3 regions of the Pseudomonas leptonychotis genome follow, and region 2 is predicted to be linked to each of the others. Evidence: predicted binding sites of a transcription regulator. Region 2 holds the regulator's gene; each other region holds the start of a gene.

Region 1 (2,251 bases), on a different contig from region 2:
CAGGTCTTCACTCACGCGTGCTTCTCCAGCAGACGCCAGCGCAGGGTTTCACCGGCGCGCAGCGGGATAACGGTTTGATCGCCCAGCGGCAAGCTGGCCGGTGCGGTCCAGTCTTCACGCACCAGGGTGATGCTGTCGCTGTTGCGCGGCAGGCCGTAGAAGTCCGGGCCGTTGAGGCTGGCGAAGGCTTCTAGTTTGTCCAGCGCGTTGCGCTGCTCGAAGGCTTCGGCATACAGCTCGATGGCGGCATAGGCGGTGTAACAGCCGGCGCAGCCGCAGGCTGCTTCCTTGGCGTGCTTGGCGTGCGGTGCCGAGTCTGTACCGAGGAAGAACTTGGCGTTGCCGCTGGTGGCCGCATCCAGCAGCGCGTCCTGATGGGTATTGCGCTTGAGGACTGGTAAGCAAAAGAGGTGCGGGCGAATGCCGCCAACCAGCATGTGGTTGCGGTTGTACAGCAGATGGTGGGCGGTGATGGTCGCGCCAACGTTGGCCGAGGCGCTTTGCACGAACTCCACCGCATCGCGGGTGGTGATGTGCTCGAAGACCACTTTCAGGGTTGGAAAGCGCTCGACCACACGGCTTAAATGCTCGCCGATAAAGACTTTCTCGCGGTCGAATATATCGACCTCGTTGCGCGTTACTTCGCCATGCACCAGCAACGGCATGCCCACTTCGGCCATGGTTTCAAGCACCGGAAAAATCTTGTCGATGCTGGTTACGCCGGAATCAGAGTTAGTGGTTGCGCCGGCCGGATAGAGCTTGGCTGCATGCACGAAGCCTGAGGCCTTGGCGGTGCGAATAGCGTCCGGCTCGGTCAAGTCCGTGAGGTACAGCACCATCAGGGGTTCAAAGCGACTGCCGGCTGGGCGGGCGCTAAGAATACGCTGACGGTAGGCGTCGGCTTCACTGGCATTGCGCACGGGCGGCACCAGGTTGGGCATGATGATGGCGCGGCCGAAGGTACGGGCTACATCGGCGACGGTGTGCGGCAGTACGCCACCGTCACGCAGGTGGATGTGCCAGTCGTCGGGACGCAGCAGGGTAAGGCGGTCAGTCATGGAAGCTTCCAGGCGGGCAAAACGTGGCGAGAATGCTACCGGAAAAGCCCCGTTGCAGCACGCTGAAAGCGGCGCTTACCGGTAAAGCGGTAAACCTGCTGCAGGCTCGACGTGCGCTGGCGATACGTGTGAGCAGTTACAGGTTGTGCTCAAGTTTTCCGCGAAGGCACCGATAGCCACAGGGTAAGCCGTATTCCCTGGAGCCTGTCGTGCGACTCACCCCATTCGCCATGCTTTGCCTGCTGGCAAGCCAGCCTGCTCTTGCTATCAGTTTCCAGACGCGTCTGGAGAAGATCGAGTGGAAGGTAGACGGCGATCAATTTGAGTGCCGTCTGTCGCAGCCCGTCACCGATTTCGGATCCGGGGTGTTTGTGCGCCGTGCCGGCGAGCAGGTCACCTTCAGTCTCGAAGCCCGCGAGCGTTGGCTGGGTGCTGGCAATGCCACGCTGTTGGCGGCGGCGGCGCCCTGGCAGCCGGGGCGAGGTGATATCAACCTGGGCTCGGTCAGCGTTGTGCCCGCCGAGGTGCTGTTTAACAGTTCCCAGGAGCAGGGCGCGCGCTTGCTGACGGGGTTGCTTGAAGGCCGCAGCCCAGTGGTGCGGCATCGCGCGGCAATGGGCGGTGATGCGGTTGAGGTGCGTCTGCTGCCCGCTAAGTTCCATAAGGCCTACAACGATTATTTGGACTGCACGGCCAAGCTGCTGCCGGTGAACTTTGATCAAATACGTAAAAGCCAGGTCGGCTTTCCGGGGGGCGGGGTGGACCTTGAGCCGCTGGCCCAGGCTAAGCTGGAGATCATCTTGAACTTCCTCAAGGCAGACCCCAGCGTCAACCGTATTCAGCTTGACGGGCATGCTGACAACAGCGGCAATCGTCTGACCAATCGCGATCTGTCACGCCGCCGGGCTTTGGCCGTAATGGAATACCTCAAAGCGAGCGGGATTGCGCCTGAGCAGATCACCATGCGTTTTCATGGTGAGCGTTACCCGGTTGCGCCGAATAATAATGAAGCGAATCGGGCGAAGAATCGTCGGGTGACCATCCTCCTTGATCGCGTGCCTGAGGCCGCTGTGCCACCTGCGCCAGCAGCGGCGCCGACTGACCCTGCGGCCACGTCCTAGCAACAGTGATTGCACGGTTGTTCAACAATTTAACCGTCGCTTGGTCGTCACAAGCTGTCGCGCCTCTGTAAA
Region 2 (2,251 bases):
ATCGTTCACCATTGGCGCGCTTTGCTCGACCAGGTCCATGGTCCGATTGGCCGCTTTCTCGGTCATCGTCACCACGTAATTGAGGCGCTCTGTGGCATCAGTAATTTGCGAGACCTCGGTGGCGTGAGGCACACGAGGGTCGAGTTGGAAATTGACGATAGCGTTGTGCAGCTCACGGGTCAGCTTGCCAACTTCGTGATACAGGCCCCGGTCACGCGCTTTGTTTAGCTCATGAATCAAGCCGACTGCTTCACCAAAGTTGCCTTGTTCCAGGCTGTCTACCAGTTGGCGAGCGTTGTGTTTCAGAGTCGACTCAAGGTCACCCTGAACGGAATCTTTATGTTCCATAGCACCCTCATGGCAAACATCAGCCGTTGACTCGCTCGAAGATCTTTTCAATCTTTTCTTTCAGCACTTGGGCAGTAAACGGCTTTACGACATAACCGTTAACCCCCGCCTGAGCTGCTTCGATGATCTGATCGCGCTTGGCTTCTGCCGTCACCATCAATACCGGCAGCGTTTTCAGGCGCTCATCTGCACGCACCGCGCGCAGCAGATCGATACCGGTCATGCCTGGCATATTCCAGTCAGTCACCAGAAAATCGAAACTGCCGCTTTGCAGCATGGGCAGTGCGGTGACGCCATCATCGGCTTCCGCAGTGTTGGTGAACCCCAAGTCACGCAGGAGGTTCTTGATGATCCGTCGCATCGTTGAAAAGTCATCAACGATGAGGATTTTCATGTTCTTGTCCAAGTCGACCTCCGTACAGTCCCAAACGCACCCAGCAACCTGTGTGCGCCTTTAATCGTGAAACCGGCCCAACGTTAGCGAATGCCGTTCAATGTGCGCGCCACTCGCCCAAACGAGCGCGTAAACGAGCGGCACACTGACTGTGTAGTTGGCTTACGCGCGATTCGCTAACCCCCAACACTGCGCCGATCTCTTTAAGGTTCAATTCTTCATCGTAATATAGCGCTAACACCAGACGCTCGCGCTCTGGCAGGTTGGCGATGGCATCGGCCAAGGCCACCTGAAAGCGTTCATCTTCCAGATCACGAGAAGGTTCGAGGTGGTTGCTGCCAGCGTCTTCATTCAGCCCGCCGTGCTCGCCGTCCTGCAAAAGGTCGTCAAAGCTGAACAGGCGGCTGCCTAAAGTATCGCCAAGAATGCCGTAGTAATCCTCGAGACTCAATTGGAGTTCGGCCGCAACCTCTTGATCTTTAGCGTCTCTGCCGGTTATGGCCTCTATTTTTCTAATCGCGTCACTGACCATACGGCTATTGCGATGCACAGAACGCGGCGCCCAGTCGCCTTTGCGCACCTCATCGAGCATGGAACCGCGGATGCGAATACCGGCGAATGTCTCGAAACTGGCACCTTTACTGGAGTCGTATTTTTTTGACGCTTCGAGCAGACCGATCATCCCGGCCTGGATTAAATCGTCGACCTGAACATTGGCCGGCAAACGCGCCAACAGGTGATAGGCAATGCGTTTGACCAAGGGCGCATAGCGCTCGATCAACTGGTGCTGGGAATCCTGCGCCTGCGCCTTGCTATACATACGGAATCCAGAGGCTGATGTCATATAGCCGTGTCTGCGATCGGTTGCTGCACCAGGCGCTCAACGAAAAACTCCAAATGACCGCGCGGGTTGGCCGGTAACGGCCAGGCATCGACTTTCTGGGCTATCGCTTTGAACGCCAGCGCGCACTTCGAACGCGGGAAGGCCTCGTAAACCGCGCGCTGCTTCTGCACGGCCTTGCGTACTGACTCGTCATACGGCACTGCACCAACATACTGCAAGGCAACGTCAAGAAAACGGTCAGTGACTTTAGTCAGCTTAGCAAAGAGGTTACGACCTTCCTGCGGGCTGTGGGCCATATTGGCCAAAACCCGGAAACGATTCATGCCGTGATCGCGGTTTAGCAGTTTGATCAGGGCGTAGGCGTCGGTGATGGAGGTGGGCTCATCGCAGACCACCACCAGGACTTCCTGGGCGGCACGCACGAAGCTGACGACGCCATCACCAATACCGGCTGCAGTGTCGATGATCAGCACATCGAGGTTGTCACTGATATCGCTGAAGGCCTGGATTAAACCAGCATGCTGCATGGGCGAGAGCTGCACCATGCTCTGAATACCAGACGCGGCTGGCACGATACGAATGCCGCCCGGCCCCTGCAGTAACACTTCACGCAGCTCGCACTCGCCACTGATGACATCTTCTAACGTGCGTTTGGCGCTCAGACC
Region 3 (2,251 bases), on a different contig from region 2:
GTTGTGCGAGTAGTTGCCCGCATTGTTGTCGCCATTCGCTCACGACGGCGGCTTTTGGGGGCTCAATAGTGGCTTGCAGGTGCCGGGCCTGCCATGGCCACAGCAGGGCTTTGGCTGGGTGCCAGAGGTCTGTGGTGGGCAGTTGGCGGACGCTGCTTACTGCGTTCTGGTGCAGCAACTGCTGCACGTTATCGAGCGGCAGTTGCAGGAATAAGCCTGCCAGACGTTGCCAGCGCAGGCTGTGTGGGCTGTTCCACGCATAGTGCGCTGAAATCGCTAGGCCGTTGGCCAGCAGAATGCTGTTGGCTGGTTGAGTTAGCCAGCGGCGCAGGTTGCTGTCGGCATCAAGGATTTGTTGCTGGTGCAGTGGATGTTCATTGTCACGTGCGATATGCAGCGCCTTGACCAGCAGGCGGCGGTCGCTGACCAGCAATCTGTAGCCCTGAGTAACCCATTCGGGCAAGTGCCATTGCTCGCTCAGCGCCAGGCACAGTTTCAGCAGCGGTACCCCCAGCAGTTCCTGTTCGACCTTGGTAGCGGCTTCGCCCTTGACCAGTACCCGCTGCTCCCAGACTTCAAACAGTTCCGGGTGGGCGGCGAGCAGCGTCCAGATCGGCGCCAGAAACAGCAGGCTGCCCCAATGCACTTCCTGCCACAGTCGTGCCAGCCGCCCGGCAAACAAACCATTGGCCTGCTGGCTGGCATGCTGGCTGATTAACTGGATTTGCCGGAGCGCTCTGGGCAGTTCCAGCTCGGGCATCGCCGGCAGGCGGTTGAGCAGCTCTTCGGTGCGTTTGATGCCGAGGCGACTGATGGCAGCCTCGAGGCTTTCAGTTTGCTCGTTGAGCCCGCTGCTTGTGCGATTGGCCTCGCGCAGCACGCTGAGCGCCAATGCTGGGCAGCCCTGCATCAAATCTGCCAGTTCGCGCATCGAGCGATTGCTGTCCGCCAAGGCGTGCCGCAGTTTTTGTTGGCTGTCACTGGAGGCAGGCAATAGCTGGCTGTCCAGCTGCTTGAGCCAGTCGGTCAGGGTGCGCGGATAGTGAATGGGCTTTGGCATGCGGGTTGAGACAAGCTGGCTTTTGACCTTAACTGGCTATAGTCTCGCGCAAAACTTCCGATAAATAGAAGGGTTGTTTTGCAAAGCCCCTTTCTACCCTCTCTGGCAAGTCTCTTTCTATGGCAAAAATCATCGGCATCATTGTTGTATTCGCCAGCGTTTTAGGGGGGTTTATCCTCTCCGGCGGTAAGTTTATGGCGTTGGTCCACCCCTTCGAAGTGATGATCATTGGCGGCGCCGCGTTGGGGGCATTTCTGCAGGCCAACCCTGGCAGCATGTTCATGCAGGTGTTCAAGAAGTCGCTGAGCATGTTCAGCTCGCGCTTCACTCATCATTACTACCTGGATGTGCTGAAGCTGCTTTATGAGATTCTCAACAAGAGTCGCCGCGAAGGCATGATGGCCATCGAAGCCGATGTTGAAGACCCTGCCGCCAGTCCAATATTCAGTAAGTACCCTGGCATCCTCAAAGATCAGCGGATGATCGCCTTCATCTGCGACTATTTACGCATCATGTCGTCCGGCAACATGGCTCCGCACGAGCTTGAGGGCTTGTTTGATATGGAGATCACCAGCCTTAAGGAGGAACTTGAGCACCCCGCGCATGCCGTGGCGAAGGTTGCCGATGGCATGCCGGCCATGGGTATTGTGGCGGCCGTGCTGGGCATCGTGATCACCATGTCGATCCTCGCCGAGGCTGATAACGCAGAGATTGGTGAGAAGGTCGGTACCGCTCTGGTAGGTACGTTCCTCGGGATTCTGGCGTCCTATGGTTTCTTCGGCCCGTTGGCTGGTGCGCTGGAGCACGATGCCAAGGAAGAGCTGAATGTCTATGAGGCAATCAAGGCCGGGCTGGTTGCGTCGGCCTCCGGTATGCCGCCTTCGCTTGCCGTGGAGTTCTCGCGCAAAGTGCTCTATCCAGCGCACCGCCCAAGCTTTGCCGAGCTTGAGCAGGCCATGCGTGGGGGCTAACGCGAGCCATGGAGAATAACCAGCCGATTATCGTCAAGCGGGTCAAGAAGATTGCCGGTGGCCACCACGGTGGCGCCTGGAAAATCGCCTTTGCTGACTTTGCCACCGCGATGATGGCGTTCTTTATGGTGATGTGGCTGATGTCGTCGGCCACGCCTGAGCAGAAGAAGCTGATTTCGGGTTACTTTCAGGACCCGGTAGGGTTCTCCGAGAGTGCCAG

What was found. The regulator FliA, encoded in region 2, starts transcription of late flagellar genes. The targets are predictions, from matches to a motif close to CTAAAGTTTNNNNNNNNNNNGCCGNTAA.
Region 1: a site for FliA is predicted at 1,207-1,234, ahead of D8779_RS00390 (flagellar protein MotY). Genes of this name have one in related genera too.
Region 3: a site for FliA is predicted at 1,097-1,124, ahead of motA (flagellar motor stator protein MotA). Genes of this name have one in related genera too.

Annotation. Positions count from the first base shown of each region.
Region 1 is NZ_RFLV01000001.1:74,125-76,375, reverse strand. Features, by position in the region: gene rnt (ribonuclease T) at 1-15, opposite strand, end outside; gene pyrC (dihydroorotase) at 12-1,058, opposite strand; gene D8779_RS00390 (flagellar protein MotY) at 1,289-2,179, shown strand.
Region 2 is NZ_RFLV01000006.1:111,148-113,398, forward strand. Features, by position in the region: gene D8779_RS19680 (protein phosphatase CheZ) at 1-348, opposite strand, end outside; gene D8779_RS19685 (chemotaxis response regulator CheY) at 368-742, opposite strand; gene fliA (RNA polymerase sigma factor FliA) at 840-1,586, opposite strand; gene fleN (flagellar synthesis regulator FleN) at 1,583-2,251, opposite strand, start outside.
Region 3 is NZ_RFLV01000001.1:1,012,273-1,014,523, reverse strand. Features, by position in the region: gene D8779_RS04625 (HDOD domain-containing protein) at 1-1,060, opposite strand, end outside; gene motA (flagellar motor stator protein MotA) at 1,180-2,031, shown strand; gene motB (flagellar motor protein MotB) at 2,040-2,251, shown strand, end outside.